DNA from 2 places in the Hydrogenophaga defluvii genome. Region 2 is predicted to be linked to the other one. Evidence: riboswitches for the same ligand, from Rfam matches in the RefSeq annotation. Region 2 holds a riboswitch; the other holds the start of a gene.
The links. A riboswitch is a leader RNA that binds a small molecule or an ion and turns the genes downstream of it on or off. The one in region 2 is predicted to bind cobalamin.

Region 1 (4,445 bases), on a different contig from region 2:
ACGAACAGGTCTGCACCGGGCAGACCGGTTTTGTGGAGGTGGTGAAGCTGGTGTTTGACCCCGCACAGATTGGGTTGCGCGATCTGCTGGTCATCTTTTTTGGCATACACGACCCCACCTCATTGAATCGGCAGGGCAACGACGTGGGCACCCAGTACCGCAGCGGCATCTATTGGCACGACCCGGCCCAGGTGGCGTTGGCCCGCGAAGTGATGGCGGATCTGCCGAACGCCACAGAGGTGGTCACGGAACTGGCGCCTGTGGCCCACTACAGCGCGGCAGAGGCGTACCACCAAGACTATTTTCTTCAGCACCCCAATCAGGGCTATTGCGCCTTTGTGGTGGCCCCCAAACTTGACAAATTTCTGCGCGTGTTTGCCCAGCACGTGCGTCCCGACTGAACCATGAAACCCAGCACTCTCATCGCATGCGCCGCCCTGTTGTTCTTCAGCACGGGCGCGTGGGCCCAGCACAGCAGCAAAGAGGTCCAGGAGGACATCGAGCGCCACAAGCAGATGGCTGCGGCCCACAGCGCGGCGGCACAGTGCCTGCAATCTGGCCGCAACCCCGATGAATGCGCCAAGGCGCTTCAAGTGGCCTGCAAGGGACTGGCGCTGGGCAAGTTCTGCGGCATGCGCCACGCCCACTGAGCACGCCGCCCACTGAGGTGAGACGGCGCCGCTCCCACGCTCACATGCTCAAGCCTTTGTAGAGCATGTAGGCCGCCAGCACATAGAGCACCGCGGCAAACGCGCGCTTGAGCTGTTTGACAGGCAAGGCGTGGGCCGCCTTGGCGCCCAGCGGGGCGGTCAGCACGCTGGCCGTGGCAATGACGGCGAGTGCCGGCAGGAAGATGTAGCCCAGTGACCCGGCGGGCAGCCCCTGAACCGAAGCCCCGGCCACCACATAGCCTGCCACGTTGGCCACGGCAATCGGGAAACCCAGCGCGGCGCTGGTGGCCACCGCGTTGTGGATGGCCACGTTGCACCAAGTCATGAACGGCACGCTGACAAAACCGCCGCCCGCACCCACCAGGCCCGAGAGAAAGCCGATCACGCCACCTGCGCCCACCAGGCCGCCCGTGCCCGGCAGCCCCCGGGTGGGCGCCGGCTTTTTGTCCAGCAGCATCTGGGTGCCGGAAAAGCCGACAAAGGCCGCAAACAGCAGCGCCAGCCAGGCGCCTTTGAGCACCGCGAACACGCCCAGGCTCGCCACCATGGCGCCCAGCACAATGCCCGGTGCCAGGCCCTTGACGATGTCCCAGCGCACGGCTCCGCGTTTGTGGTGGGCGCGCACACTGGAGACCGATGTGAAGATGATGGTGGCCATGGAGGTGGCAATGGCCATCTTGACCGACAACTCGGGCGCCACACCACGCGAACCCATGATGAAGGTGATGAAGGGCACCATGATCATGCCGCCCCCTATGCCCAACAGACCGGCCAGAAAACCGGTGCACAGGCCAAGCACGGCCAATTCGACGATGAGGATGGGGTCCAGGAGCATGGGGTGAAGGGAGGTGATGTTGAGCACACGCACGCTCAACTCACCATGCCGAACGCTCAACCGGAAAAAGAGGGTGTCTGCGGTGCCACCGGACCGGCATCCTGAACCGGGGTTCAGGTGGGCGAGGGCAGCAGGGCTTCGGGTTCGTCTGACGCGAGACGCTCACACCCACCATGCAATGTACCAAGCCCGGGCTCAATGAGCATTGGTTCAAGGAAATATAAAGCCCGGCACGCGCCGCAGACAATTGACATTGTAGGCCAGTCGGGCCGCATCAAAGCAGTTGGCCGTCGTTTTCCAGGGCTTGGTCGAGGCGACGCACCAATTGCATCAGACGCGCTTCCACGGCGGTCGATTCTGTCGCCTGTGCATCCGATTGCGCCGGGTCTTCCGTGTGGCCGAAGGAAGACGCGTTGAACGCCAGCGCCTCTTTCTGCGACAGCTCAAAAGCGATGTTCAGCGACGCCAAGACCGCAATACGGTCACGTGCCTTGACCTTGCCCGCGTCGCGGATGCGGCACATCGCCGCATCGACCTTTTCCACCGCATCGAGCAACGTCGCCTCGCCACCGTCTGGGCAGGCCAGCAAATAGCTGTTGCCCATGATCTGAACCTCGATCTGTTTCAGGCCGGGTTTGCTCATGCTTCGTCTTTCACACCGGGCGTTGGCAGGCGTTGGATCAGCAGATCGATGCGCTGGCGCGCCGCGCCCAGCCGCCCCTTGAGGGCGTCACGTTCCTGGGTCAGCGTACGCACCTGTTCGGCCAGCAAGGCGTTGGTGCGGCGCAGTTCCTCGTGTCGCAGCAGCAAGCGCTCGACGCGCTCGGCAATCTGATCGATGGGGTGGGTGGCAGCCATGTCGCCGCCATTGTAGGCGCCGCGCCCGGACCACGTGACTACAATCGGTAGCGTTGGTGCTCGCGGTGTGGCTCACATGCCGCAGTTCAACGGGAAGCTGGGGGATGGCCACCTGCACAGGTGGTGTCTAACCAGCGCTGCCCCCGCAACGGTAAGCGGACGAGAAAGTGGCTTCGCACAGCGGCCACGCCTCCGTTTCCTTCAACGCCACTGGTGGTCCACACGGCCCCTGGGAAGGCGAGGGGAATCGCTCCGCCAGCCCGGATACCGGCCAACAAGGTGGTGGTGCGCGCCCAGGTGTGCGCCGCCTTGACGTCCAGGCACCGTCGGGGAAGGCGGTGAGGACACCTTGATCGATGGACAACCCCATGCGTTCCCGCACCCCCGGCGCCCCCCTTGCCGCGCTGCCCCTGGCCTTGACCCTGGTTTGGCCCACCAGCTCCGCCCATGCACAGCAACAAATCGCGCAACTGCGCGAAACCGTGGTCACCGCCACGCGCGTGGCCCAACCCCTGATGGATGTGGTGGCCGATGTCACCGTGGTCGATCGCGAAGCCATTGAGCGCAGCGGCGCCGTGGGCCTGGCCGACGTGCTGGCGCGCCTGCCCGGCGTCGAGCTGGCCCGCACCGGCGGCCAGGCATCGGTCACGGGCGTGTTTGTGCGCGGGGCCGACCCGCGTTTCACCGCCGTCTTCATCGACGGCGTGCGGGTGGATTCGCAGTCCACCGGCGGTGTCACCTGGAACGCGGTGCCACTCGCGCAGATCGACCGCATCGAGCTGGTGCGTGGCCCGGCCGCCGCCGTGTACGGCTCCGATGCCGTGGGCGGCGTGTTGCAACTGTTCACCCGCAAGGGCGAGGCCGGTTTTGCACCCACTGCCTCGCTGGGCGTGGGCAGCCACGGTTTGGCCAGCGTCCAGCTGGGCCTCAGCGGCGGCAACGGCACGGTGGACTACGCCTTGTCGCTGGCGGGCGAACGCGCCAGTGGCTTCGATTCCCAACCCGGCGCCAACCCCGACAAGGACGGTCACCGCAACCGCTCGGCATCGGCACGCCTGGGCTGGCAGGTGGACGCGCGCCACCGGCTGGAAGCCACGGCCCTGACCAGCCATGTGAACAGCCAATACGACGGCTACATGCCCGACGTGGACGACCGCAGCGTGCACGACCTCAGCACCCTGGGTTTGAACTGGACGGCGCGTTGGTCCGACAGTTACCAGACGCGCGTGAGCAGCAGCCGCAGCCGCGACCGCTACGACAGCCTGCCCTTCAGCTTCCTCACCGCGACCGACATCACCAGTCACCTGTTCCACAACGAATGGCGCCTGGGCGCACAGGTGTTCACCGCCGCGCTGGAGCGCCGTGAAGACGAGTTGGACAACAGCAGCACCACGCCCACCATTTCAGGCCGCCATCAGGACGCGCTGGCGCTGGGCTATGGCTGGAATGCCGGGGCGCACGCCTTGCAGCTCAACGCCCGCCACGACAAGGACAGCGAGTTTGGCAACAAGACCACGGGCAGTGCCGCCTACGCCTATGGCTTTGCGCCCGGCTGGCGCGCCACGGCCTCGGCGGGCACCTCGTTTCGCGCGCCCACGCTGTTCCAGCGCTTCAGCGTCTATGGCGTGCCCCATCTCAAACCGGAATCCGGGCGCAACCTGGAGGCCGGCCTGCGCTACGCCCACCAGAACACGCGTTATGGCGTGGTGGCCTACCGCAACACGGTGTCTGACTTGATCGACTACGTGTCTGGCCCCGGCCCGTGCGCCAACGGCCTGGGCGACTGGGCCGGCTGCTACGCCAACACCGCGCGTGCACGCTTCAGCGGTGTCACGCTGCAGGCGGCGCGCCGCGTGGGCGATTTCAATCTCAGCGCCTCGCTGGACCTACAGAACCCGCGCAACCTCGACACAGGCAAACGCCTGGTGCGCCGCGCCCAGCGCCACGCCAGCCTGAGTGCCGACACCCGCAGCGGTGCCTGGCAATGGGGTGCGGAGTGGAAGCTGTCGGGCCAGCGCTACAGCGATGTGGCCAACACAGAGCGCCTGGGCGGCTACGGGCTGGTGAATGTGCATGCCAGC
Region 2 (4,445 bases):
TGCCGCAGGCCGTGGGCCAGCGCGCCGAAGGTGCCTGCCATGGCCGAGGCGTCGATCACCGCCAGCACGGGCAAGCCGAAACGCTGGGCCAGGTCGGCCGCGCTCGGCGTGCCGTCGAACAGGCCCATCACGCCTTCGATGACCAGCAGGTCGGCGTCAACGGCGGCGGCGTGCAAGCGGGCGCGGCATTCGGCCTCGCCGGTCATCCACAGGTCCAGGTTGTCCACCGGGTGGCCGCTGGCCAACGTGAGCCAGTGTGGGTCCAGAAAGTCGGGCCCACACTTGAAGGCGCGCACGCGGCGCCCAGCGCGCGTGTGCAGGCGTGCCAGGGCGGCGGCCACGGTGGTTTTGCCCTGGCCCGAGGCGGGCGCGGCCACCAGCACGGCCGGGCAGGAGACCGACGCCGCGCTCATTGAGGTGCCCACTTGAGGCCGATGTACACGGTGCGGCCCGCGGTGGCGTAGCCGCGTGCGGTTTCGTAGGCCTTGTCGCCCAGGTTGTCCACACGGGCGATCAGGCGCCAGTCGCGGCCCAGTGGTTTGGTGGCGCTCAAGTTGAACAAGCCGTAGCCGCCCAGGCGCTGGGTGTTGGTTGCGTTGTTGTAGCGGTGGGCCACCAGTTGCACCTCGGCACCGAGTTGCCAGTCGGCCAGCCGCTGGTCCAGGCCCAGGGTGGCCTGGCGGCGGGCGCGGCGGGCGAGCTGTTTGCCGGTGTCGAGGTCGCGCGGGTCCAGCAGGTCCAGCGAGGCGCGCAGCACGGTGTGGCCCAGGCGCTGGTCGCCGCTGAAGGTGACGCCCTGGTACTGCGCGCGCGCGGTGTTGCCGTAGCAGCCGGGTAGCCTGCCCGTGCCGTTGACGCAGCTGCCGGGACCGCTCACATAGGTGATGAGGTTGTCCACCCGGTTGCGGTAGGCCACCACGGCGAAGTGGCGCGTGGGCGTGTCGTGCTTCAGTCCGAACTCGATGTTGCGGCCGGACTCGGCCTTCAGGTCCGGCGTGCCGTAGATGCTGAAGCGCTGGTACAGCGTGGGCACACGGAAGGCCGTGCCGGCCGAGGCGCTGGCGCGCCACTGGGGCGACAGCTCGTAGGCGTAGGCCGCGCTGCCGGTGGTCTTGCCGCCGAACTCGCTGTCCTGGTCGTGGCGCAGGTTAAGCTGCAGGCTGTGCCCATCCCAGCGGCGGCCGTGGCCCAGGGCCAGCGCGTCCTGCGAACGACGGGTGCGAGTGGGGGTGGTGCTGGCGTTGTCCAGCTCATCCTCGCGGCGCTCCAGGTCCACCGACCACTGTTGTCCGCCGGCATGCCAGCTGTTGTGCAGCAGGTAGCTTGTGATGTGGGTGTCGGTCACGTAGGGCGAAGGTCGGGTCTCGTAGCGGTCGCGGCTGCGGTTCACGCTCAGGCGGCTGTTGTGGCTGGGGCTCCATTGCGCCAGCCATTGCAGGCCCAGGGTGTTCAGCCGGTGCAAGGCATGGTCGTCCCGGCCCGGGGTGGACGCGTCGTATTGCGTGTCCTGACGGGTGTGCAGCGTCGTGGCTTCCAGCCGGTGTTCGCGGTGGAGCTGCCAGCCCAGACGCGCACTGAGGGCCTCATGCTCATACCCGTCGCGGTCGGGGTTGCCACTGGGCTGCACGTTGAAGCCCTGGCTGCTGTCGCGGCTGAGCGAAAGTGCGTAGTCGAAGGCGCCTTCGCGACCACTGAGGCCCGCCTCCACCTGGCGCGTGCCATGGCTGCCCACCCCCATGCCCACGCTCGGGTTGAAGCCGGCTTCGCCCCGGCGGGTAAAGATCTGGATGACACCACCGAGGGCGTCGGAGCCGTAGACCGCGGCGGCCGGACCTCGGACGATCTCGATGCGATCGATCTGCGCCAGCGGGATGGCGTTCCAGGTGGCGCCGCCGGTGGATTGCGAGTCCACCCGCACGCCGTCCACCAGCACGGTGGTGAAGCGGCTTTCGGCCCCGCGCACAAACACGCTGGTGGTGGCGCCAGGGCCACCGTTGCGGGCGATGGTGATGCCGGGCTGGCGGGCCAGCACGTCGGCAATGCCGGTGGCGCCGCTGCGTTCCAACGCCTCGCGGTCAATCAGGGTGACGTCGGCCACCACGTCGGTCAGCGGCTGCACAACGCGGGTGGCGGTGACCAGGGTTTCGGACAGGGCGGCCACAGTGACCTCGGCCGAGGTTTGGGCGTGGCACAACGGTGAGGCACAGGCGGCCAAGGCCCACGCGGCACGGTGCGCGCGGAGAGAGCGGGTTTTCATGAACAAGAACAAGCCAGGATGTCCGCACCGCCTTCCCCGACGGTGAATGGACCTTACGGTGCCGCGCTTGCGATGCAGGCGTGGCACCCCCTTGTTGGCCGGTATCCGGGCTGGCGGAGCAACATCCGTCGCCTTCCCAGTCGCCTTGCGGGCGGCCAGTGGCAGTGAGGGATGCGGGGGTGAGGATCACCCCGTCCGCTTACCGTTGCGGGGGCAGCGCTGGTTAGGAGTGGCCTGTGTTACAGGCCGGTTCCCCCCAGCTTCCCGTTGAACTGCGGCCCAAGAGGCGGGCCGCGAGCACCAACGAGCGCATTGTAAACACTGCGCCGTTGTCTTCGCCTTGGTTCGATGTGTGCCGCAGTACAGGTCGGCCGACCAATCCCGCAAACACGTTTTGCACGTCTTCGTTGGCGTCCAGCGCCGCCAGGAAACTTTCCACCTCGTCCAGTTGCGCGGGCGTGAGACTGGCGGCGCTGACCGGGTTCTTGGGCCGGTAGCCCAGCTTGGACGACAGCAACTTGAAGCCATGGGCGGGCAGGGCGCGGCCCACCAGATCGAGGTCGGTGGGCGCGGTGATGAACAGGGTTGCACCGTCCTCATCGGCGGGCTCGAAGTCCTGCGCGCCGGCCTCGATCGCGGCCAGTTCGGGGTCGGCGCCGGGCGTGGCCGGTTCGGCTTCGATCAGGCCCACGTGGTCAAAATCCCAGGCGACAGAACCCGAGGTGCCCAGTTGGCCCTTGCGGAACAGCACCCGCATCTCGGAGGCGGCGCGGTTCACGTTGTCGGTCTGGCATTCCACCATCACCGGCACGCGGTGCGGGGCAAACCCTTCGTAGATCACATGCTCGAAATGCACGACTTCACCGCTGAGGCCCGCGCCTTTCTTGATCGCGCGGTCCAGCGTGTCTTTGGGCATCGATGCCTTGCGGGCCTGCTCCACCGCCAGGCGCAGGCGCGCGTTGGCGTTGGGGTCGGCGCCATCGCGCGCCGCGATCATGATGTCCTTGACCAGTTTGCCGAACAAGCGCCCCTTGGCGTTGGCCGCCAGGTCCTTGTGTTTCGCTTTCCATTGCGCGCCCATGCTGCGTACCTTTGTGTGTGATGAATGTTTGGGGCTTCAGTCTTCGAGCAGGCGTGCCTTGACGTTTTTGCCCTTGATGCGGCTGAGCCGGTTCGCCACCTGCTCGGCGATGGCGCGGTCCACCGCGATGTAGGTGGACCACTCGTTGACGTTGATCTTGCCCACCTGTTCGCGGGTGTAGCCCAGGTCGGCGGTGAGGGCGCCCAGCACGTCGCCGGGGCGGATTTTTTCCTTGCGCCCGCCCTGGATGTGCAAGGTGACCATGGGCGCCAGCAGCGGGCCGCTGCCGGTGGGCTTGAGCTCGTCCAGCGGGTGCCACACCGACTCTTGCTTCTGCAGTTGTTCGATGCGGCCCACCGCGCCCATTTCATCGAGGCTGGCCAGGTTCAGCGCCAGGCCACTTTCACCGGCGCGCCCGGTGCGGCCGATGCGGTGGATGTGCACCTCGGGGTCGGGCGTCACGTCGACGTTGATGACGGCGGCGAGGCTCGCAATGTCCAGCCCACGCGCGGCCACGTCGGTGGCCACCAGCACCGAGCAGCTGCGGTTGGCAAAACGCACCAGCACCTGGTCGCGGTCGCGCTGCTCCAGGTCGCCGTGCAAGGCCAGCGCGCTGATGCCTTGGGCGTGCAGCACGTCCACGAGGTCGCGGCACTGGACCTTGGTGTTGCAAAAGGCCAGGGTGCTGGCCGGGCGGAAGTGCATCAGCAATTGGCCGACGGCGTGCAGGCGGTCTTTGTCCTTTACCTCGTACCAGCGCTGCTCGATCTGGCCACCGCTGTGCTGAGCTTCCACCGTCACGGTCAGCGGTTCGCGCATGAACTGTGCGGCCAGCTTGGCGATGCCTTCGGGGTAGGTGGCCGAGAACAGCAGGGTCTGGCGTTCTTTGGGGCACTGCCGGGCCACTTTCACAATGTCGTCGAAGAAACCCATGTCCAACATGCGGTCGGCTTCGTCCAGCACCAGGGTGTTCATGGCGTCGAGTTGCAGGCTTTGGCGCTCCAGGTGGTCCATCACGCGCCCGGGCGTGCCCACCACGATGTGGGCGCCGTGCTCCAGCGTGGCCAGCTGGCCGCGCAGCGGCACGCCGCCACACAGGGTGACGAC

Region 1: linked by a shared signal. The riboswitch ahead of ACFQU0_RS06645 (TonB-dependent receptor domain-containing protein) and the one ahead of ACFQU0_RS20705 (TonB-dependent receptor domain-containing protein) in region 2 are both predicted to bind cobalamin.

The regions. Positions count from the first base shown of each region.
Region 1 covers NZ_JBHTBZ010000014.1:45,645-50,089, forward strand. Annotated here, with positions in the region: gene msrA (peptide-methionine (S)-S-oxide reductase MsrA) at 1-401, shown strand, start outside; gene ACFQU0_RS06620 (hypothetical protein) at 405-650, shown strand; gene ACFQU0_RS06625 (sulfite exporter TauE/SafE family protein) at 691-1,506, opposite strand; RNA gene ssrS (6S RNA) at 1,577-1,755, opposite strand; gene ACFQU0_RS06635 (cell division protein ZapA) at 1,781-2,134, opposite strand; gene ACFQU0_RS06640 (DUF904 domain-containing protein) at 2,146-2,364, opposite strand; cobalamin riboswitch at 2,402-2,654, shown strand; gene ACFQU0_RS06645 (TonB-dependent receptor domain-containing protein) at 2,733-4,445, shown strand, end outside.
Region 2 covers NZ_JBHTBZ010000088.1:10,031-14,475, forward strand. Annotated here, with positions in the region: gene ACFQU0_RS20700 (cobyrinate a,c-diamide synthase) at 1-413, opposite strand, end outside; gene ACFQU0_RS20705 (TonB-dependent receptor domain-containing protein) at 410-2,257, opposite strand; cobalamin riboswitch at 2,337-2,577, opposite strand; partial or broken gene ACFQU0_RS20710 (YebC/PmpR family DNA-binding transcriptional regulator) at 2,628-3,338, opposite strand; gene dbpA (ATP-dependent RNA helicase DbpA) at 3,375-4,445, opposite strand, start outside.